3 regions of the Paenarthrobacter sp. TAF1 genome follow, and region 3 is predicted to be linked to each of the others. Evidence: riboswitches for the same ligand, from Rfam matches in the RefSeq annotation. Region 3 holds a riboswitch; each other region holds the start of a gene.
What was found. A riboswitch is a leader RNA that binds a small molecule or an ion and turns the genes downstream of it on or off. The one in region 3 is predicted to bind cyclic di-AMP.
Positions count from the first base shown of each region.

Region 1: it holds a riboswitch for cyclic di-AMP, as region 3 does, so the genes downstream of both, AB4Y81_RS12770 (hypothetical protein) here and AB4Y81_RS17855 (M23 family metallopeptidase) in region 3, are expected to answer to the same signal.
Region 2: it holds a riboswitch for cyclic di-AMP, as region 3 does, so the genes downstream of both, AB4Y81_RS16070 (hypothetical protein) here and AB4Y81_RS17855 (M23 family metallopeptidase) in region 3, are expected to answer to the same signal.

Region 1 covers NZ_JBFRDO010000008.1:90,823-97,859, forward strand. The annotation lists gene AB4Y81_RS12755 (winged helix-turn-helix domain-containing protein) at 1-317, opposite strand, end outside; gene AB4Y81_RS12760 (response regulator transcription factor) at 979-1,719, shown strand; gene AB4Y81_RS12765 (sensor histidine kinase) at 1,723-3,222, shown strand; cyclic di-AMP (ydaO/yuaA leader) riboswitch at 3,355-3,516, shown strand; gene AB4Y81_RS12770 (hypothetical protein) at 3,522-4,379, shown strand; gene AB4Y81_RS12775 (glycosyltransferase) at 4,552-5,610, shown strand; gene AB4Y81_RS12780 (pyridoxal phosphate-dependent decarboxylase family protein) at 5,618-7,009, opposite strand.
Region 2 covers NZ_JBFRDO010000013.1:68,300-76,069, reverse strand. The annotation lists gene AB4Y81_RS16095 (hypothetical protein) at 1-237, shown strand, start outside; gene AB4Y81_RS16090 (alpha/beta fold hydrolase) at 323-1,114, shown strand; gene AB4Y81_RS16085 (DUF6480 family protein) at 1,248-1,511, shown strand; gene AB4Y81_RS16080 (ATP-dependent DNA ligase) at 1,527-2,591, opposite strand; gene AB4Y81_RS16075 (hypothetical protein) at 2,638-2,868, shown strand; cyclic di-AMP (ydaO/yuaA leader) riboswitch at 2,997-3,147, shown strand; gene AB4Y81_RS16070 (hypothetical protein) at 3,163-4,377, shown strand; gene AB4Y81_RS16065 (PucR family transcriptional regulator) at 4,626-5,840, opposite strand; gene ald (alanine dehydrogenase) at 6,049-7,167, shown strand; gene AB4Y81_RS16055 (hypothetical protein) at 7,288-7,770, opposite strand, start outside.
Region 3 covers NZ_JBFRDO010000017.1:42,656-50,425, forward strand. The annotation lists gene AB4Y81_RS17850 (C40 family peptidase) at 1-454, opposite strand, end outside; cyclic di-AMP (ydaO/yuaA leader) riboswitch at 516-677, opposite strand; gene AB4Y81_RS17855 (M23 family metallopeptidase) at 823-1,659, opposite strand; cyclic di-AMP (ydaO/yuaA leader) riboswitch at 1,664-1,904, opposite strand; gene AB4Y81_RS17860 (metal-dependent transcriptional regulator) at 2,100-2,795, opposite strand; gene serC (phosphoserine transaminase) at 3,098-4,228, shown strand; gene AB4Y81_RS17870 (MFS transporter) at 4,306-5,616, opposite strand; gene AB4Y81_RS17875 (DUF3027 domain-containing protein) at 5,660-6,280, opposite strand; gene AB4Y81_RS17880 (cold-shock protein) at 6,289-6,672, opposite strand; gene AB4Y81_RS17885 (hypothetical protein) at 6,897-7,112, shown strand; gene AB4Y81_RS17890 (helicase-associated domain-containing protein) at 7,167-7,770, shown strand, end outside.

The sequences.
Region 1 (7,037 bases), on a different contig from region 3:
TCTTCGTCAATACCCATGTAGAGCACGAAACCGCGGGCCACGTTGTCGTTGGCGACGGGGCGCAGCCTGTCCGACTGGGCGATCACCGGCGTGGGCGCAGTCATGGGTGCCGGCTCGGCGGCAGGTACTGCACGCAACTGGCCGTAGGAGTTGGGGTTGTAGCCCTGCGGCACGTACCCGGGAGCCTGCTGGCCGGCGCCTTGCTGGGCGGGGGCGTAGCCGGGGCGGTTGCCGAAACCGGGGCGGAGCCCTGCGTTCGACGCGGCCTTGTTGGCGTTACGGACGGAGATGTGGACGTATCCAGATGCAACTGACATGGAGTGCTTACCTCAAAAGTGAATAGCCGTCATCGCGGCTTCGAATGCTGAATGTCCCCGCAATGAGTTTGGGGAGGGGCGCCCAACGCTGGGCTAGGGGGCGAATGCCTGAAACTTCTTGGGGTGGAAAGTTAGGCTTGCATTCGACAACAGCGGTCATCATGGCCAGCGGGTGTGCTGGACCAGGTTGCTGCGGCTGCAGGTGCTGTTGAGTTCTTGTTCACATTGGAAGTGTGCAACGTAACAATGGCAACACGCAAGTAACAAAGCGCCGAACCGTCCACATTTTGAGACGTAGAGGTCTATTGTGCTGCAAATCACAATTCCGTGGACCCCTAAAATGAACGCCATTTCATTCGCTGCGAGGAAGAAATATTAGCCTTCCAGTGAATTTTCTTCGGTTGATCGGGCATGATTCGCACTCTCGTGTTCGCGATCGCAGCTGATTCGGAATCTCACGTTCTGAAACACTTGTTGTCCAATCGTCGGGCGGCAACTTCTCGAATTTTTTGTCCGGAATCTGGTAGAGACGGCGAAATCGTCCCCGGTTTCAGGACCAAGTGCCACCCCGGGCCGGGTCCCACCTCGCTAGTGTTGACTTCACAGCGTCTTCACAGGACCGGCAAAGCGCTGGCAAACCAGCAGAACAGAGAGTTGTCCCATGGCCTCCTCGCACTCCATGACCAACAACCTTCCCCAGCTCACCCATCCTGACGGGTCCCCCATCCGTGCACTGGTGGTGGATGACGAACCCAGCCTTGCCGAACTCATGAGCATGGGTCTCCGCATGGCCGGCTGGTCCGTAGCTGTGGCTGCCGACGGTCCCGGGGCGGTGAAGCTTGCCAAGGAATTCCGACCCGACGTGCTGGTGCTCGATGTCATGTTGCCCGGATTCGACGGCGTGGAGGTCCTCAACCGCATCCGCGCCTTCGCCCCTGAAGTTCCCGCGCTGTTCCTCACCGCAAAAGACGCCGTCCAGGACCGCATCGTTGGCTTGGCAGCCGGGGGCGACGACTACGTCACCAAGCCTTTCAGCATGGAAGAAGTCCTCCTCCGCCTCCACCGGCTGGTCCAGCGTTCCGGCGTCGCTGCCATGGACACCGCCGAACTGGTGGTGGGAGACCTGACCCTGAACGTGGACACCCGGGAGGTAACAAGGGCCGGCGAGGACATCACCCTCACCGCCACGCAGTTCGAACTCCTGCGCTACCTCATGGAAAATCCCAAGCGCGTCGTCAGCAAGGCCCAGATCCTGGACCGCGTCTGGGACTACGACTTCGGCGGCCAGGCCAACATCGTGGAGCTCTACATTTCATATCTCCGCAAGAAGATCGAAGCGAACCACCCACCCATGATCCACACCATCCGTGGTGCCGGCTACGTCATCAAACCCGCGGACTAGGCATTGGGCACCCTTTCAGGAGTTGCCAGGAGCTCCCGGCGCAGCTGGCTCAATCCCTCCACCTGGCATTTACGCACCCGCCTGGTGCTGGTAGCCATGGCCTTGCTGGTGGCAATCTGCAGCGCCGTCGGAATCGTCAGCTACGCCTCCATGGACGCGGTGTTCAACAAGCAACTGGACCAGCAGCTTCAACAGGCCTCCAGCCGCGCGAACGAGTTCGGTAGGCCGCCGTCGAGCTTTCCGAACGCACCGTCCGGGAGGCCGGATCCGCTGGAGGCCCGCGGCCAGGCCGCCGGGACGCTGAACGCCCGGATCGACGGATCAACTGTTCGGAGTTCAGGCCTGATCGACGCCCAGGGCAAGAGGGTCTCCCTTTCGGACGCCGACGAGCAGGTACTTCTGACACTCCCCCGGGACAGCCGCCCTGTGGACCGTTCCCTGTCCAACGGCGACTACCGCCTGGTGGCCGTGACAACAAACTACGACGACGTGATCGTGACCGGTCTGCCGCTGGCGGACAAGCAGACCGCCGAGGCGTCCCTGGTCTGGACCATGGTGCTGGTATCGCTGGGCGGTCTGGTGGTGATCGGCCTGGTTGGCACGGTGATTATCCGGCGAACCATGCGGCCGCTTGAGCAGCTCTCCGAAGTGGCCACCAAGGTTTCACGCCTCCCTCTCGACGCCGGCGAGGTGGCACTTGCGGTGCGGGTCCCGGCGTCGGCTTCCCATCCCGGCACTGAAGTAGGCAGCGTCGGCTACGCCCTGAATCAGATGCTGAACAACGTATCCAGCGCGCTGGAGGCCCGGCAGGAAAGCGAAACCAAGGTGCGGCAGTTCGTCGCCGACGCCTCCCATGAACTGCGTACCCCGCTGACCGCCATCCGCGGCTACACCGAGTTGCTGCGGATGACCGAAAACTTCACGGACGACGGCAGGAAGTCGCTGGCCAGGGTCCAAAGCCAGTCCGAGCGCATGACCACGCTGGTGGAGGACCTCCTGTTGCTTGCACGGCTGGATGAAGGCCAACCGGTCAAGGTCACCGATGTGGACCTGACCCAGCTTGTGGTTGAGACAGTGAGCGACGAGAAGGTCATGGCCCCGGACCACATTTGGCAGCTCTCGTTGCCTGATGAACCCATCACCGTCCGCGGCGATGCCACGCAGCTCCACCAGGTGCTGGCCAATCTGCTCTCGAACGCCAGAAAGCACACAGATCCCGGAACTACGGTTGTCACCGGCGTGATGCTCTCGGCTGACGGCAGTGCAGTGGTGACCGTGACGGACAACGGGCCCGGCATTCCGGACGATTTCCAAGGCCGGATCTTCTCCCGCTTTGCCCGGGCCGACGCAGCGCGGTCGGGGTCGGAAGGAACGTCAGGCCTGGGCCTGTCGATCGTGGAATCAATAGTTGAAGCGCATGGCGGAAGCGTCGAAGTGACCTCCCGTCCGGGTCGTACTGAATTCGCCGTGAGGCTTCCAACCGTGAGCGGCGGACAACTGTAACGATCCCGGCAAGGCGACTCACCGTCGTCGTGATCTCTGTTACCTAAATGTGACTTCTGCGGAAACCTCCTGTACCGTCGAAAGGGTGGGTCGCCCCAACTGGCCCACATCCGGGATGCGCCGAGCTCTGCCACTTCCCGGAGTCCGTACTTTCTCCGAGGCAGAGACGGGGGACCCAGAGTCTCCGGGCCCAGGCATTTATTGCCTGCCCTTGGGGTGAAGCCGCAGCGTGATGCGCGGCCGGATGACCTCATCCGAACCCGACAGCTAACTCCGCAGGCGCTGAGAGGTAATCACACATGTCTGAATTTAACGATCAGACGCGCCCTTCCGCGCGTCACCGCGACCATAACGACAACCCGTCGACCAAGTCGCAGTCAGTCCTCAAGAAGGCAGCCCGTGACGGCAAGTCCGGTGCACGCATGTCCGTAGTAGCCGGCGTTATCGCCGCTGCACTGGGCGTTGCATCGCTCGGAACCGCCGCCAACGCAGCTCTTACTCTCCCTGAGGCAAGCCGCGTGGCCGAAGCCCGGACCGCCGCCGAGGCCAGCAACAACAAGGCCGCCGAGGAAGCCGCAGCAGCCAAGAAGGCCGCAGCTGAGAAGGCTGCCGCCGACAAGGCCGCAGCTGACAAAGCCGCCGCCGAAAAGGCTGCCGCTGACAAGGCTGCCGCCGACAAAGCCGCTGCCGATCAGGCCGCCGCCGCACAAGCAGCAGCCGACCAGGCCGCCGCAGAAAAGGCTGCCGCCGAAAAGGCCGCCGCTGACGCTGCCGCAAAGCAGGCAGCCGACGCCGCTGCTGCCGCCGCCGCAGAAGCCGCAGCCGCCGCAGCTGCTCCCAAGGCTGTGGATGACCCCGCTGCTGCCAAGGCCTACGCCGCCAGCATTCTGGGCAGCTACGGCTGGAGCGCCGCCGAAATGACGGCACTGAACACGCTGTGGGAGAAGGAATCCAACTGGAAGACCACTGCCACCAACGCCTCCAGCGGCGCCTACGGCATTGTCCAGTCCCTTCCGGCCGGCAAGATGGCTTCTGCCGGCGCTGACTGGCAGACCAACTACCAGACCCAGATCAAGTGGGGCCTGAACTACATCAAGGAACGCTACGGATCCCCGTCAGCTGCCCTGGCCTTCCACCTGGCCAACAACTGGTACTAAGCCAAGCTGTTTGATTGCCGCCCCGGCTTCCGCCGTTTGCCTCAGTTCTTACTGGAGCGGATGGCGGGAACCGGGGCGGCTTCTTTCGTTTTCACAGGTGCTTGCCGGGGCTCACAGTAGTGTCACAGCTTCCGCCTAAAGCGTTCATAATCTGATCCTTCATTCTGGATCCATGACCATCACGGATCCAGGGACCGTAGTCCACCACCCGCAGGACCCGGGCGTGGGCGTCCCCGCCCGGGTTCCTGTCCTGGACCTCACCGTGCCCGTCTGCGACGAGGAAGCGCGGCTAGAGGCGAACCTCCGCCGGTTGCACAGCCACCTCATGGAGTCACTGCCGCACGCGTTCCGGATCACTGTTGCCGACAACGCCAGTACGGACGGTACGCTTCGGATAGCCGAGCGTCTGGCCCGGGAACTGCCCGAACTTCTCGTCGTCCGTTTCCAGGACAGAGGCCGTGGGAACGCGCTCCGCCAGGTCTGGCAAAACTCGCCCTCGCCGATCCTGGCCTACATGGAAGCCGAGCTGCCGGCGGACCTTTCCGCCTTGGCACCCTTGCTGGCCCCGCTGCTCTCCGGGCACTCGGATGTCGCTGTCGGCACCCGGCTGTCACCGGCCTCGCACACGAACCTGAGCCCGCAGCGGCAGATCATTTCCCGCAGCTACAACGCCCTGCTGCGGACCCTCATGGGCGCCCACGTCTCCGATGCCCAGTGCGCTTTCAAAGCCATCCGGGCCGACGCCGCACGCAAGCTCCTCCCCTACATCAAAGACGACCGCTGGTTCTTTGACACTGAACTCATGATCGACGCTGAGCTCTGCGGTTTGCGCGTCCACGAGGTCCCCGTGGACTGGACTGACGATCCCAACTCAAGCGTCGACGTTGTACGGACAGCCTTTGCCGATCTGCGCGGTATGGCGCGGTTGATGCGCGACCTCGCCCGGGGACGGGTCCCCGTCCGTGAGCTTAGGAGGGAGCTCGGTGCGGTGGCGGAAACGGGAAGCGGTATTCCCGGCAGAGTACTTCGCGCCCTGGGGTGGGCTGCGGTCTTCGTCGTTGTGGTCCTGCTGACGTCCAATCCCCTCGGTTTATTGCCGGGCGCCTTGACCGCGCTGGTTCTGACGGGATTGGCCGCCCGGGTGGCCGCAGGGTTACGCGTCGTCCTGCGCGGGCAGAAGTCCGCCCACCGTCCCCACAGCATTGAGCTGCCGCAGGCCAGGGCACAGTAACGGGCGTCTATTCTTCAGGTTCCGCCTCAACCGCGCCACGGACGGCTGCGATGGACGCTGCAACGTCCCCGGCGTCCGTGGTCCAGTTGCTCACCGAGATCCTGAGGATTTCCCGGCCGCGCCAGGAAGATCCGGACATCCACACCGCCCCCTCGGCCATGAGCCGCTGCGTGATCCTGTGGGTCCGGTTATCGCTGCCGAAGCTCACGGACACCTGGGTGAACACCACGTCATTGAGGATCTCAACCCCAGGGATAGCGGCCAGGCCTTCCGCCAACGCCCGTGCGTTCGCTGCGAGCCTGTCCACCATGGCGATCACACCGGAGCGGCCCAGCTGCCGTAACGCAGCCCACACGGGGATGCCGCGTGCGCGCCGGGACATCTCAGGAACCTTCTCCAACGGATCCCCCAGGCCTGTTTCCGTGGCGATCAGGTAGCTGGTGTGGACACTGAACGCGCGGCGGAGGGATTCCGGCCGCGAGACGATCGCCAATCCGCAGTCATAGGGAACGTTCAGGGTTTTGTGGGCATCCGTGGCCCAGGAATCTGCCTCCTCGACGCCGGCCAGCCTCGGCCTCAGGGTGGGGCTGACGGCTGCCCACAAACCAAAAGCACCATCAACATGGACCCACGCTCCGCGGTCGTGGGCCACCGCGATGGCTTCTTCCATCGGGTCGAAAGCGCCTGAGTGCAGGTTGCCCGCCTGCAGGCAGACCAGCGACGGTCCGGGCTGCTCATCCATGGCCGCAGCCAAAGCTTCGGGAATGATCCTTCCCTGCCGGTCCGCTTCAACAGGGACGCATGCTCCCAAACCCAGATACCGCAGCGCCAGGTCCACGGCGGCGTGGCGCTCCCTGCCGGCAAAAGTGGTGATGCGCGGCCCGCCGTTGAGTCCCAACGAGTCCAGGTCCCAGCCTGCCTCATCCATCAAAAACTGTCGTCCCGCTGCCAGGCCCACGAAGTTGGCGGTGGTGGCACCGGTAGTGAATCCGACGTCGGACGTTGCCGGAAGGTGGAGAAGGTCCAGCAGCCAGGCAGCCGCGGATTCCTCGATGGCGGCCGCCGCCGGTGTGGCGAAGCGGAGTCCGGTGTTCTGGTCCCATGCCGACACGAGCCAATCGGCGGCCATGGCTGCGGGCAGGGTCCCGCCCATGACCCATCCGAAGAACCGGCCGGACTGGATGGCCATGAGGCCGGGTTCAGCCAAAGCGGCGAGTTCATCCACTACCTCGGCGGCATCGGTGGCCTCATCAGGCAGCCGCGGCAGGATGCTTTTAGCCACCTGGTCGGCGTCGTACGAAGGACGGACAGGGCGGGTAGGCACTGACGTGAGCCAAGCACCGGCATGGACCATGGCCCGTTCCAATGCAGCACCGTAAGCCTCCGGCATCGCAGACATGCGCACAGCCTACGCCCGGTTAACTGGC
Region 2 (7,770 bases), on a different contig from region 3:
TTCAAAGGGTGGCATATCGTGGCCGGTTTGGCTGCGCTTGCCCTTGCCATACCCTTGGGCTCAGCCATGGGATTGAACTTTGTGGCCACCTTCATGTTCGCGTGCACGGTGTTCGTGGCGGTCACCATGTGGACCGAATCGAAAATCGCACGACGCCGGGAGGCGGCTGACGCTGCGAAGGCAACTGATGCGCGGCCGGCCGACTCCAATGAATCGGACGACGCCGCGCGGGACTAGCTCGCACCGGCGAGCCCTCCGAAACCGACAGCATGCTGTTCAATAGCTGTATGGCTTCAAGGTACTTTTCCGTCGTTTGTCCCGCATGAGCGCGCTACTGTCCTCCGACATAGAGGCCCATGGCCTCACCGGACGCATCTTCTGGACCGAGGGGTCTCCCGAACCCGGGGCCGGGGCCGGGTCGGCAGAGAAGCCTGCCTACATCCTGATCCACGGCATCGGGGTTTCCCACAGGTACCTGGCACGACTGCACGCCGTGCTGGCGGCGCATGCGCCCACGTACTCCTTCGACCTGCCGGGCTTCGCCGGCACTCCCCGGCCCGGCAGGCAACTCCAGGTCGAGGACTACGGCGCCTTCATTGCCGGGGCCCTGGCATCCCGCGGCATCGACTCCTACATTTTGGTAGGCCACTCAATGGGGGTGCAGTTCGCCATTGAGGCTGCACTGCACCGGCCGGAAAGTGCACGGCAGCTTGTGCTCATGGGGCCGGTTGTCGATTCGCGGCACAAGAACGTGATGCAGCAGTCGATTGCCCTGACGCTGGATGGCATCCTCCGCGAGAGTCCTTCGTCCAACTGGATCGTCACGGGGGACTACTTCCGGTGCGGACCGCGCTGGTACGTCACCGAACTGCCCGTGATGATGAAGTACCCGACCCTGGATCGACTGTCCGGCATCGATGTCCCGGTCCTGGTTCTCCGGGGAAGCCGCGACCATGTTGCCGGACCGGATTGGTCCTTGAGGCTTTCGCGGGCGGTGGCCCAAGGGCGCCTGGTGGAAATTCCCGGCGTCGGCCACGTTGCCCAGCACATGCGCCCCAAAGCCGTGGCGGACGCCATCCGCAGCTTCGTCAACGCCACCACCCGGCACCGCTGAGCAAGCAGGACGCCGAGGCGCAGGGAGCCGCATTGGCACGGGCACCTCTGCGGACGGCCTTGTTGGCGCGGCCCGTCCCGGATAGGCTGTCGGAGCAAGCTAATTAGTAAGCTTACTTACGAAAGGGCTCACCATGACCAGCTATGACCCGGAAGACGATCCCCGTACCTTCGGCGTGAGCGGCGCCAGTGGACCCATCGACACTACCGCCGACGCGGACAGCATCCACGAAGATCCCGACATGCGCCAGGACGAGGACGACGACCCCGCTTCCTCGGCCAATCCCGACCCCCTGGATGGAAACGTCACAGGCCTCGAGCCAGGCGGCGGCGTGCCCCCGGGAGAAACCCCGCCCGCCGAAGGCAGCATGAGCAGCGACCAAGGGCACGAGGAGTAGTTCCCCGCCGGGCCACTACGGCAGGCTCAGGATCTCCCCAAGGTCGTACTCCGCAGGCTCTTCCAGCTGCGAGTACGTGCAACTTTCAGGAGTCCGGTCCGGCCGCCACCGACGGAACTGCGTCGTGTGGCGGAACCGGTCACCCTCCATGTAGTCGTAGGCCACCTCGATCACCAGTTCGGGGCGCAGCGGCACAAAGGAGAAGTCCTTTCCAGCGCTCCACCTGCTCTGCGCCCCGGGCATCCGTGACCCCCCGGGCGAATCGTCCTGCTTGGCCCACTCGCCCCACGGATGGTCGCCGAGTTCCACTTGGTAGGGCTCAAGCTCCGCCACCAACGCCTCCCGCTTTGCCATGGAGAATGACGCCACGACGCCGACGTGATGAAGCCGGCCTGAGTCGTCGTAGAGCCCCAGAAGCATCGACCCCACAACTTTCGCGGTCTTGTGCCAACGGAACCCGGCCACCACGCAATCGGCTGTCCGCTCATGCTTCGTCTTGAACATCACCCGCTTGTTCGGCTGGTAGGTGCCGTCGAGCGGTTTCGACAGCACGCCGTCGAGGCCTGCTCCCTCAAGCTGCACGAACCATTTCTTGGCGCGCCCCAGGTCCGTCACCGCAGGCGTTACGTACACAGGAGGCCGGGCGTCGGCGAGGGCCTTCTCCAAGGCCGCGCGCCGCTCGGCGAAGGGCCGGCCGGTCAGATCCTCGTCGCCGAGGGCAAGCAGGTCGAACGCCACCAGGGACGCCGGCGTCTTCTCCGCAAGCATCCGAACCCGGCTGTCCGCGGGATGGATTCGCTGCTGCAGCACCTCGAACTCAAGCCTGTTGCCCTGGATCAGGATGATCTCGCCGTCTACAACGCACTTGTCCGGAAGGTTCTTCTTCAGCGCTTCCACCAGCTCCGGGAAGTAGCGGGTCATGGGCTTCTCGTTGCGGCTGCCCAGGACGATGTCGTCCCCGTCCTTGAAGACGATGGTCCGGAAACCGTCCCATTTGGGCTCGTAATGCCCAACGTCGGGGATGTTCGGGACGGACTTGGCGAGCATGGGCGAAACGGGCGGCATCACTGGTAGGTCCATAGCTCATGTCTACCGGCCAGTACGTGCCCAAGGCTAGTGTTGGCGGATGGACATCTTGGCCGTGTTGGCAGCAGTGCTCGGAGTTCCCGCGCTCATGGGCGCGCTTTGGTACTGGATTGCGCGGGAGAACAAGCGCGGCGTCCGGCGGGCCGCAGCAGGCGGCATGCTGGGGATCGCAGACGAAGTCTTCCGCCCTGCCACACATCAAGCCCACCAGGTCCGGAAAATCGAACACGAACTCCCCGCCCCCGCACCGGCCCCGAAGCCTAAGCGGTAGCACCCTCCCGCGGGGGCAGAACTACCGCCCGTTACATTAATGTGACTTTACTTTCCGCCTCCTGTACGGTCGTAGGGCGACCCGATCTCCGCTGGGCCGCTTCTGGATTGACGCCGGGCTCTGCCGCAATCCAGGATCCGCCAGACTCGCGGCAGAGACGGGGGACCCACAGTTTCCCGGGCTTGTTTTCTCTGCAAGCCCTTGGGGTGAAGCCGCCACGCGCGGCCGGACGGCCTCGTCCGAACCCGACAGCTAACCTCGCAGGCGTTGAGAGGCACAACCATGTCCCCAACCATGGATAACCCACGCCGCGCGCAACTCGAGCGCGAGCGCACCAAGCCAACCGGACGCCGTCGGGCCCAACCCAGCGGATCCCCGGAACCAGCCACGACGGCGATCCCCACCCAAGCAGAACCCGCCACGACGGCGATCCCCACCGTAACGGCACCCACTCCGGCATCATCTGCTACGGCTGCGCCCACCACACGGGCTGCGGCCCGGGCCGCTGAGCGTGAGCGTGCGGCAAGGGCTGTGATCGCCCCTGCCGAGCCGAAGGCAGCCCCTGCGCTTCCGGAGCCGGCAACCGCAGGCCCGGAGCCGGCAACCGCAGCGATTCCGGTAGTCGAAGCCGCGCGGGCCGCAGCTCCGGCATCCACCACACCAGGGCCTCCCACGTCAGCCATTCCCGTGGTTGCCGCCCGCAAGGCAGCCACCCGCGGGGAAGCCACAGCCGAAGCGGCTGCCCCGGCCCCGGCGGCATCCCGCAAGACACCTCCGCCGGTAACGGCATCAACCCTCGGCACCACCTCCTCATTTGGCCGCGAACCCCAAGCTGTTCTGCGGAAAGCCGCGTCGGTGAAACACATGAGCCAGCGCATGGCAGTGGTTGCCGGAGCGCTGGGCCTGGTACTGACTGCGGGAACCGTCGGGCAGGCACTGGAGCTTCCGTTCTTCGGTCAGGAAAGTCCGGCCCAGGAAGCCAACGGCGGCCAGGGTGGCGAGGACCGCCAACCGGGCTCGGCAGCCCCTGCGCCCCGGGCTTCCTACACCACAGCGTCCTCCCCGTCGTCGTCGGGTCAATCGTCATCCGAAGCAGGCCAACCGGCCACGGTACCGGAGGCGACGGTACCGGAAGCGCCTGTGGCGGTTTCGCCGTCGTCGGTTCCTTCACCGCACGTTTCCCTGGCAGCCCCTGTCTGGGTCCCCTCGGCGTCTGCCCCGGCAGTCGCAGCGCCGTCCCCCGTAGCCGGCACTCCGGCTCCGACCCAACCTGCGCCGGCGCCCGGCGACGTGCCCTCGGACACGATCACGACGCCGCCGGCAACACCGACGCCCACCACGACGCCGACGCCGACCACCACTCCCACGCCGACCCCGACGCCAACACCGACGGGAACGCAAACGGCAAAGCCCCGGCCCACCGGCAAGCCCACCGCAGGCACGTCGCCTCAGCCGCAGGCGTCCACCTTGGAATCGCTCCTTGACGCCGCACAGAAGGCACTGCAGTGAGCACGCGGTTGCCCCGCACCAACGTGCACACCGGCTGGCACGGGCGGTACTGCAACAGCAGCCGCACGGCAACGTTCCGGCGCCGTTTGGGCCGCTGGAGTTGCCAGCGGCTGAGGCGCTCCTGACGCGTTCCCCCGTGAACGGCCAGGCAAGCGCATCGGCATCAGATAAGGCAGGTACCCGCGCGGGTACCTGCCTTATCTGTTTCTTACGCTGAGTCTTGCCGGTGCTTAGATCCGCGGTCCGGCTCAGATCCGCGGCCTGCCGGCCCAGCGCCGCGCCTTCAAGGCAGCATGCAGTTCAAGCCGGATGGCACCGTTCAAGGGATCAGCACCGATGAGCTGGCGGATGCGTCCGAGCCTGTTGTAGATGCTGCTCCTGTGGAGGTGAAGTTTCTCGGCGACATCCTGCACGGCACTGTCGTTATCGTAGAGAAGCTCCAGGACCGGCAGGAGCTCGCCGTTTTTGTCCTGGTCCTCAAGCGTCCGGAAATGCACCGAGCCGGTATCGTCCCAGCCGCCCGGTGCCAGCAGGCGGTCAAAGAGCTGGTACACGCCCACGGAACGGCTGTCCACCAGTTCCCCGAGCTGCGCATCCACGGCCGCCGCCTGCGCAGCAACCTTGGACTGCCGGTACGCCCCCGCGAGCTGCCTGATCACCTGGAAGGGTTCGCTGATCCCCAGGATGACGCGGTCCACGGTCCGGCCGGCACGCTTGGCGAGCTCAAGCTGGTAATGGACCAGGACCTGCGCGTGGTCTGCCCGTCCTCCGGATTCCCGGAACAGGACCACCGAGTGGGTTTCCGTGCCCGCGCTGAACAAAGCCGCGTTCACGCCGATAGTGGACTGCAGCGCGGCTGAGCGGTGCGTGAGGGTTGCCGCGATGGGATCGACGTCGGACCGGGCACCTTCGGCGTCAAGGATCGTCACCAGTTGCCACGGGCCGCGGCCTTGGATCTCCTTCCACCCCGCAACGGCCGCCACGGCGTTCGATTCGCCGCCACAGGCCGAGAGGAACTCCTGCTCACGCCGGCGCCGGAACTCGGACTCGGCCGTGTTCGAGTCCAGGAGCAAGCCCGCCAACAGGTCCAGTTCGTCCCGGACGCCGGGCAACTGGGCGAGGATCGCCGTCGCGCTTTGCTCCTCAAGGTCCTGTTGCACCCACAAGTACCCCACACGGAAACCGCGGACCAACAAGGGGACACAGACGCGGCCGAGCATCCCGAGTTCGTCGTTGGCGGGCACCACAACGGGGCGCACGGCGGTGGAGATGCCGTGCGAGAGCTGCCAGGCGCTGACGTCGCTGGGGACGCGCTTGCTGAGCAGGAAGTTCACCCGGACGCGGTCTGCGTGGGATTGGTTGGAACTGTAGGCGAGAAGAACGCCGTCGAGGTCCTCCAAGGACAGTCCGCGGCCGAGCTTCAGTGCTACGCGTTCAACGATCTGTTCCACGTCTTGCTGCATCCGGAAAGCGTACCAACAGCAGGCGACACCTGACGCCTTGGTGCTCGACAAATGTCGAGCTTGACGGCAGGAGTTCCTTGAATTTCCGGGGGTTTGCTCCCGGGCCGGTCGGGAATCCATGTCGCCTGCCTCACAGCCGGATTTATTCTGGAATCACAGCCCGCAGCAAATATTCGGCCGAACAGGCCGCTAACGATGGAGCCAGCAAATGATCATCGGCGTCCCCAAAGAAATCAAGAACAACGAGTTCCGCGTAGCCATCACGGCCGCCGGCGTCCACGAATTCCGCACCCACGGACACACCGTTCTGGTTGAGCGCGGCGCAGGCCTCGGCTCGGGCATCACCGACGAGGAATACTCGATCGCCGGCGCCGAAATCGTCAACGAAGCCGATGACGTGTGGGGCCGCGCGGACATGGTCATGAAGGTCAAGGAACCCATCGCCGCGGAGTACCACCGCTTCCGCAAGGGCCTGATCCTCTTCACCTACCTGCACCTCGCCGCAGAACCCGAGCTCACCGCCGAGCTCATCAACTCCGGCGTCACGGCCATCGCCTACGAAACCGTGCAGGAAGGCCGCACACTTCCGCTGCTCGCCCCCATGTCCGAGGTCGCAGGCCGCCTGTCCGTCGTGGTCGGCGCTTCCTCGCTGATGGCTCCGGCCGGCGGCAAGGGTGTCCTCCTGGGCGGCGTACCGGGCGTCCGCCCGGCCAAGGTTGTTGTCCTCGGCGCCGGCGTTGCGGGAACCAACGCCGCTGCCATGGCGCTGGGCCTCGGTGCTGATGTCACCATCATGGACATCAACATCAACCGGCTGCGCGAACTGGACGCCCTCTACCAGGGCCGCCTGAAGACCGTTGCCTCCAACGCCTACGAGATCGAGAAGTCAGTCATCGACGCAGATCTCGTGATCGGCTCCGTCCTGATCCCGGGCGCCAAGGCTCCCAAGCTGGTCACCAACGAACTCGTCTCCCGCATGAAGCCGGGCTCGGTCCTGGTGGACATCGCTGTGGACCAGGGCGGCTGCTTCGAGGACACGCACCCCACCACCCACCAGGAACCGACGTACAAGGTCCACAACTCGATCTTCTACTGCGTTGCCAACATGCCTGGCGCCGTTCCGAACACCTCCACGTACGCACTGACCAACGTCACCCTGCGCTACGCCGTGGCACTGGCCAACCTGGGCGTCAAGGCCGCCTTCGACCGCGACCCCGCCCTGGCCGCGGGCCTCAACATCGCCGCAGGCCACGTGGCACACCACTCCGTTTCCGAGGCGCACAACCTGCCCCTCGTCAACGACTGGCACAGCCTGGTCTCCGCCTAAGCAGCCAACCACGACGGCGGGGTGCAGCTTCCACGCGAAGCCGCACCCCGCCGTCGTGGTTTAACGCCTGCCGGGTTCTCAGTTAATGCCAATGTTCCCAAGGAACATTGGCATTAACTGTCACTTCGCGGGGATTTTCGGGGCTTCCGGGACCGGGGGAATCAGCTGGGACGGGACCGGGACGGGGATGTCCGATGGCCCGAGCTTCGAGGGATCAAGCTTTGAGGGGTCGATCTCCGGAGGCGTGACCGGCAACGAGGGAGCCGTGGGGAGCACACGCTTGCCAGGGTCGGGGTGCGACGGGCTCTTGGGATCCTGGGATGGGTTTCCGGGCGTCGCCGGGTGCGGTTCAGCGTGAGGTGTCCCGTCGGGGTTCCCGGGATCCGCCGGGCTGGGGCTGGCCTGTCCCGGAACCACTGCCGGTTGACTGTCCTGATGTGCAGGGCCGGGTTCCGGGGTCGATCCCGCAGGGGCGGCGGGTTGCGGCGCATTGCCCGCGCCGGGAGCCAGTTGTGAAACCACCGAACCGATGGCCGCGCCAAGATGCTGGAAAGCTCCGGGAATCCCGCCCGCGGAGGCGGCAGCCGCTGTGGCGCCACCGGC
Region 3 (7,770 bases):
AGACCCACTGGGTGAAGCCGGAGCAGTCCCAGCCGCTCGGAGTAGTGCCGCCCCATACGTAAGGCGAGCCGATTCCTGTGTAGGCAATCGCTGCGAGCCCGGATGCTGCCGCGCTGGAGGCGGACTCCTTGGCTTCGGAGGACTGGGCAGTGACTGCAGTAGCTTCATCCGCCGTGCGCTCTGTGACCAGGGCCGCACGCTGGACAACCTTGGGGGCTTCCTTGGTGGCCACGACGGGGCTCTCGAAGGAGACGGTGGCAGTTGGCTCTGCAGTGACCACTGCGGTGGCAGCCAGCTGCTGGGTGCTGGAGACTTCCGAGGTGGAGACGTCGGTGTCAGCGGCGTGAGCCGGCAACCCGACAGTAAGGACGAGGCCTGAGGCTGCTGCCAGCACGGCGGCCTGGCGGCCAACGGTACCGGCGTTCGAGGAAACAGCCTTCGAAAGAGTGTTCAACGGGTTCGAACGAACCGATTCAGCGCGATGGCGCGCAGGGGTAGTGCGTGATGACACGTAGGTAGCCTCTCCCAATGCCTGCGAGGTGAGCTGTCGGATTCGGATGGGAGTCATCCGGCCGCGCTGCTTCACTGGGAAACTTTGCGACTTAACCCCAAGGCCTTCATTCGAAGACCAGAAGTGGTTCCCCCGCCCCTGCCAGACGATTTTGCGAACGGACCTTGAGTGGTGGCAGAGCTAGGCAATCCACTCAAGTGCACCGGCCCCCTAAAAAGCCGATGCGCTCTGAAGGTTATAACAATTGAAAGCGAATGTCACATTCAGGTCACGAGGCCTGTCATCAATGCGAGAGAGCACCATCAACTGGCTTAGAGCCAGCCCATGGGGTCAACGACCTCGCCGTTGACCTGTACTTCGAAGTGGAGGTGGCAGCCGGTGGAGGCGCCTGTGGTGCCGCTCAGGGCTACGGTGTCCCCGCGGTTGACCGTCTGGCCCACCTGGACGTTGAAGGACGACAGGTGGTTGTACGTGGTCTCCAGGCCGTTGCCGTGATCCACAACCACGCGGTTGCCTCCGCCGTACTCGTGCCACCCGGCAAAAGTCACTTTGCCTGCTGCAGCTGCATGCACGGCAGTTCCGCATTGGGCCACGAAGTCCTGGCCGCGGTGGAAGTCGCCGGTGCCGCCCGTGAGGGGGCTGACGCGGTAACCGAAGGGGGAAGCGGTGGTGAGCGTGTCGAGGGGGCTGCCGAGGGTGCCCACGGAAGAAGCACGCTGGATGCTGCCGGCCGACTGGGCGCTGAGCAGTTGCTTCAGTTTTCCGTCAGGGTCCGCAGCGGTGGCTACAGCTGCGCGGCTGAAGTCGATTTTGGCTGATGCTGCCGCGGAAACCTCGGGCTGGCTTCCCACAGTGCCGCCAACGGCCAGGGCAGATTCGGACTGTCCCGATTCCGAGGTGGCCATGACGGGGCTGGTGGCCGGCAGGCCGACAGTCAGGGCAAGTCCGGTGGCGGCAAGCGCAACTCCGGCCTTCTGCCCGACGCCACTTGCTGCGGCGAAGTCGGCAACCTGGCGCAACGGGCTCTTACGGCGGCGCACCTGGCGTTCGGTGTCGCGGGGCCGGATCTCCGTTACGACGCGGGCTGGCCGCAGCTCAGTAGCGGGGCCGGACGCACGGCGGCGGCCCCTGACGTTCTGCGATGTCAAACTCTGTTCCTCTCTGAAAAGCCTGCGAAGTTAGCTGTCGGATTCGGGTCAGAGAGTTCAAAGACCCGGTCCGCACGAAGCGCTCACGGCACACAGGTATCCAAGGAGGGACTTGCATCAATGGGCACTTCTGCTGCGGACTTCACCCCAAGGCTGCTTCTTTAGACAGCCGCTTGTGGTTCCCCCGCCTCTGCCAGTGGTGATGGTTCACCCGATCCGCTGGCAGAGCTCGGCTCCGGATCAGGTAACGCTTTGGTATCAGCGCTAGTAGATAACTATAGGGGATTAAGGCCCTTGGTAATAAATTCGTTATCAACAGAAAGACGCCTGCGGCGGCGGGCCCTTATCATCAATTTCGAAAAACCGCAGGTCACACGCGCGCCAAAGCCCCTCAAAGTGAGGTTTGACACTGCCGGGAGGGTTGTCGGACCGGAAGACTGTCAGTTGAGGGACACGAAGACGTGCGCTGCAACTTCAGGCGGGAGCTCCAAGGCTCCTTCGATGCCGGGCACCCGGACGGAGATGTATTCGCCCACGCGCTCGAGGGAGACCGGCGCCCCGGGCCGGATTCCACCCTCATCCAACTGGGTGAGCAGTTCCGGCTCCACCTGGATGGGCTCGGCCAGCCGCGTGACAACCACCCGGGAGTCGGAGGCGTAGCCGTCCATGGCCTGCAGGAGGTTCACGTCGATCCGGGGGAACTGTGTTCCGGCCATGCCTCCCAGTGCTTCCAGTCCCGGAATCGGATTTCCGTAAGGTGACTCGGTGGGATGCTCAAGCAGTTCATAGAGCCGGCGCTCCACGCGCTCGCTCATCACGTGCTCCCAGCGGCAGGCTTCATCATGCACGTATGCCCAGTCGAGTCCGATGACATCGGCCAGGAGCCGCTCCGCCAGACGGTGCTTCCGCATGACTTCGGTGGCACGCTTGCGTCCGACTTCGGTCAGCTCCAGGTGGCGGTCGTTGGACACAATCACCAGGCCATCGCGCTCCATCCGGCCGATGGTCTGGGAGACCGTGGGGCCGGAGTGCCGCAGGCGTTCGGCTATGCGGGCCCTGAGAGCCACAATGTTTTCTTCTTCAAGCTCCAAAATGGTCCGAAGATACATCTCAGTGGTATCGATCAGATCCGTCATCCAGCTCAGCTCTCCTCGAACGCAGTTCTTGCGTAATCTCCACCGTACCGCGTCCCATACCGGGGTGGGCGGTGCCACCGCCACCCTTTGAACGCCAACCCCCAGCCTAGCTTATTTGGAATTACTCCGGATAATTCCGGACCCATTGCGGTCGCATCTTGTTCGTCCGCGTTCCACGTGGCGGACTATGACAGGGGCAGGTTCCTGCGCGCGGGCCATGTCAGGCAGAATTGGGGTGTCGAAGGGGCAGCTGACGCCACCTGCCACGACCCATCTTGAGCCGATACCCTTTGGAGCCACACGTGAGCGACAACAGCATCACCATACCCGCCGACCTCCTGCCGAAAGACGGACGCTTCGGCGCTGGACCGTCCAAGGTCCGCCCGGAACAGCTCGAGGCCCTGTCTGCCGCTGCCACCACCATCCTGGGCACCTCCCACCGGCAGGCTCCCGTCAAGAACCTGGTGGGTTCCGTCCGGGAGGGCCTAAGCCAGTTCTTCCGCGCCCCCGACGGCTACGAGGTTATCCTCGGCGTCGGTGGTTCCACCGCGTTCTGGGACGTCGCCGCGTTCGGCCTGGTGGACAAGAAGGCCCAGCACCTCTCCTTCGGCGAGTTCGGTTCCAAGTTTGCCGCCGCCACCAACAAGGCACCTTTCCTGGATGCGTCCTCCATCATCAAATCCGAACCCGGCACCCGTCCTGCCGCCCAGGCAGAAGTCGGCGTTGACGTGTACGCGTGGCCGCAGAACGAAACCTCCACCGGCGTCGCGGCTCCCGTAAAGCGGGTCCAGGGAGCCGACGAAGGTTCGCTGGTCCTGGTGGACGCGACCTCCGCCGCCGGCGGCCTGGACGTCGACGTCTCGGAGTCGGACGTCTACTACTTCGCGCCGCAGAAAAACTTCGCCTCCGACGGCGGCCTGTGGCTCGGTCTTTTCTCCCCCGCCGCCTTGGAGCGGGCCGCCCGCATCAAAGCCAGTGGCCGCTGGATCCCTGACTTCCTGGACCTCCAGACAGCCATCGACAACTCCAAGCTGAACCAGACGTACAACACGCCGTCGCTCTCCACCCTGGTAACGCTGGATGCCCAGGTGCAGTGGCTGAACAGCAACGGCGGGCTGGACTTCGCCAGCAAGCGCACGGCAGATTCGGCCAACCGCATCTACTCATGGGCAGAAGCTTCCGAGTACGCGACGCCGTTTGTCGCCAACGCCGAAGACCGCTCCAACGTCATCGCCACGATCGACTTCGACGATTCGATTGACGCCGCCGCCATCGCCAAGGTCCTGCGGGCCAACGGCGTGGTGGACACCGAGCCGTACCGCAAGCTTGGCCGCAACCAGCTGCGCATCGCCACGTTCGTGGCCATTGAACCGGACGACGTCTCGGCCCTGCTCGCCAGCATCGACTACGTGGTGGGCGAACTGAAGAAGTAACTCCCCCAAAAAAGGATCGAACGGAGCCGCCTGGGTCATGCCCGGGCGGCTCCCCCGTTTAAATCCCCCAAGGCGCCTTAGCGGACCGGCCCAGGGCCGCCGTCGCCGTCTTCGGTAACCGGACCGGACAGCAGCGACTCCACCCGGAAATGCCGCAGGCCGCGGGCCCTGCGATCGAAGCGGAGGCGCAGTTGCTTAGCCCTGATGATCCACACCAAACCCACGACGGCGGTGCTGACGCCGGCTACGGCCGCGACGCCGACAGCCCAGCGGGGGCCGCCCACATTGGCCACCCAGCCCACCAGCGGAGCGCCAATTGGTGTGCCGCCCATGAAAATAGCCATATAGAGGGACATCACGCGGCCACGCATGACTGCCTCGGTGGTGGACTGTACGTAACCGTTGGCGCTGGTAATCAGGGTCAAGGCGAACAGGCCACAAGGGACCAGGGCGAGCCCGAACATCACGGCGTTGGGAGCCAGGGCTGCGAGGGCACTTGCCACGCCGAAGCCACCGGCTGCAGCGAAGATCAGCCTGAGGCGGGGCCGGCCACGGCGCGCGGCCAGCAGCGCCCCCGTCACTGAGCCGATGGCCATGACGGAGTTCAGCAGTCCGAATGCGCCTGCATCCATGCCGAACTGCGTACCCACCATGGCTGCGATGAACAGCGGGAAGTTAAGTCCGAAAGTGCCCACGATGAAAATGGCCACCAGGACCACCTGGATATCGGGCCGGCTCTGCACGTAGCGCAGCCCTTCCCGGATTCGTCCCTTCCCGGCGGCGGCACGGGGTTGGGCACGAAGCGACGACACCGGAATCAGCTTCAATGCCACAAGCATGGCCACGAACGAGACCGTGTTGATAAGGAAAACCCAGCCGGGGCCCACCACCACCGTCAACACGCCCGAGACCGCGGGTCCGATCATGCGTGCCACGTTGAACGAAGCGCTGTTGAGGGCCACCGCATTGGACAGGTAGTCGTCGGTAACCAGCTCGGAGACGAACGTCTGGCGCACCGGCGCGTCCAGGGCAGTCACGATTCCCAGGAGCAACGCGAAAATGTACACGTGCCACAGCTCAGCCACCCCCAGCAAAACCAGGATGCCCAGGCCGGTACTGAGCAAGGCCATGGCTATGAGCGTGATGAACAGCAGCTTGCGGCGGCTGTAGCGGTCAGCCAGCAGGCCCGCCCAGGGCGCAAGGAACAGTTGAGGCCCCAGTTGCAGGGCCAAGGTAATGCCCATCGCCCCGGCGTCATGCGCTGTCAGATGGTCAAACACCAGCCAGTCCTGGGCTGTGCGCTGCATCCAGGTCCCGATGTTGGATATCAGCGCACCGAAGAACCAGATGCGGTAGTTGAGGATTCCGAGCGACCTAAACGTGGACATCAGTGTCCGCCATCCATTGAGTCACCCAGTGTTTCCGCAATGCTTATTCAGCCCCGGCTTCGTCGCTGTCCACAGCGATGTCTTCGTCCCCGGACTCGTCCGGTTCGTCGTCGTCTTCGGCGGCCGGGCCGGTTGCCTCGTCTTCGGCAGCCTGCACGGACTCTTCGGAAACGTCACTTTCTGTCTCCTCCACCAAGGGCGTCTCGTCCTCGGGCCGGACACGCTTGGCCCAAGGCACCCACTCCGGCGCCAGGATGGAATCCTCGGAAGGCAACAGCCCGAGCTCACTCACAGTGACGATCTTGGAACGCGAGTTGCGGGTCACCACGGCATACCACTGCCAGCCGCCGTATCCGGCGAGCCTGGACTCAAACAGGTGGGTGACCACTCGGTCACCTTCGGATTTGGCGCCAAGGTGCGCGCCCACCTCGCCCGGTTTGGCGATGCCCTCCACAGCCTCACGGGCAGTATCGACGGCGGCTGCCAGGAAGGCGTCCGGCTTGCCTGTGCGCCACACGGGCAAACCGGCACGCGGCTTGGTGGCCGTGGGCTTCCGCGCGGGAGCTTCCCCGTTGCCAGGAGCCTGGGCACCACGAGGACCTGCCCCGGCGTTATCCAGGACATCCTGTGCGGGCGTTGTTTCCTGTGCGGATTCCGAGGTCATGGCCGGTCCTAGGCTTCCAGCTCGTCGGCAACCTTGCGCAGCGCCATGCTGATGGCCTTGGCCTTGTTGCCATCGGGGTACTTGCCGGAGGACAACGAACCGGAGAGGTTGTCCAGGACGGTGACCAGATCCTGCACCATCGGAGCGAGGTCCCTGGCATTCATGCGCTTGGCCTTGGCAATCGACGGAGTCTTCTCCAGGACGCGAAGTCCCAGTGCCTGGGCACCGCGGCGGCCGTCGGCGACGCCGAACTCCACGCGGGTACCGGCCTTGAGCTCCGTTACGCCCGCAGGCAGGGACGTCTTGGGCAGGAAGACTTCCTGGCCGTCTTCAGCTGCGAGGAAGCCGAAGCCCTTTTCCTTGTCATACCACTTGACCTTGCCGGTAGGCACGTAATCAACCTTCTTCGTTCTTGCTGTGGGAGACACGCCGGGCCGTTACCGCATCCGCAGATAGCTACGGGATCGAGGGTGACAGTCCGGTCCGTGTTGGTCTGTTCCTTCAAGGTTATCCTGCCGGACCCCCTAATCCCGCTTTGTCGGCCATGCACGGGCAAGCTGCGGCTTCATTTCCTGCGGCGCGCAGCCCCGGACTCTCTGCTGCTAGCGTTGAAGGCATGACTTCCCCGGGTTACCGCCGCCCCCTTATGATTGCCGCCGTCGCCATTGCCGCCTTTTCCCTGGCAGCTGTTGCCGTGGTCATAGCAGTGGCATATTACGGTGGCGTGGCGCCCGTTTGGGTTACCTCCACTGCCCTTTATGGTTTGCCTGTGGCCTTCACGCTCGCGATGGTCCTGATGCTGGACGCAGTCCGGCAACGCCGCCGGCAGTAGGGCGGCCGGCCCGGGATCGGGCACGACTTGCCGCGGGGCGGTAACGTTGGATTGATGTCCCTTATTCGCGCGCTCAGCAAGGAACTGGAAGCGCGCAGCGACAATTCGCTGCGGGCCTTGTTTGCCGCGCGGCCTGATCTCATTTCCCCCATGGCGCCGGACTTTGCGGCATTGGCTGCGAGGGCGAGCGCACGCGTCAGTGTGCAGCGGGCACTTGAACGCCTGAACAAGCCGGAAATGCAGGTCCTGGAAACCCTCCATCTGTGTACCAACACCGATACCGGGCACAGCGTTTCGGCGGCAGGGTTGAAGAAGGTCATCGCCGGTTCCACTCTTTCGGCCTTGGACCCGATCCTCGCAAAGCTGCAGGAGCTGGCCTTGATCCACCGGGCTGACCCGCCCCAGGGTTCTCCGCCCACCTCGTCGCGCCAGCGTTTCTACCTTCCGGTGGGCAGCCTCAAGGACGTGATCGGCATCTACCCGGCTGGACTGGGCAGGAGCTACACGGAACTTGTGCGGTTGCAACCCGCTTTCGCCCAGCGGGTGGTCCAGTTGGTCGCCGAGCTGCACCAAAGCGGCCTGGGAATCCATCCGGCCAGCACACCCATGGATGCGGCCCTGGCCCTGCAGCGATGGACGGCCACCCCCGAGAACTTGC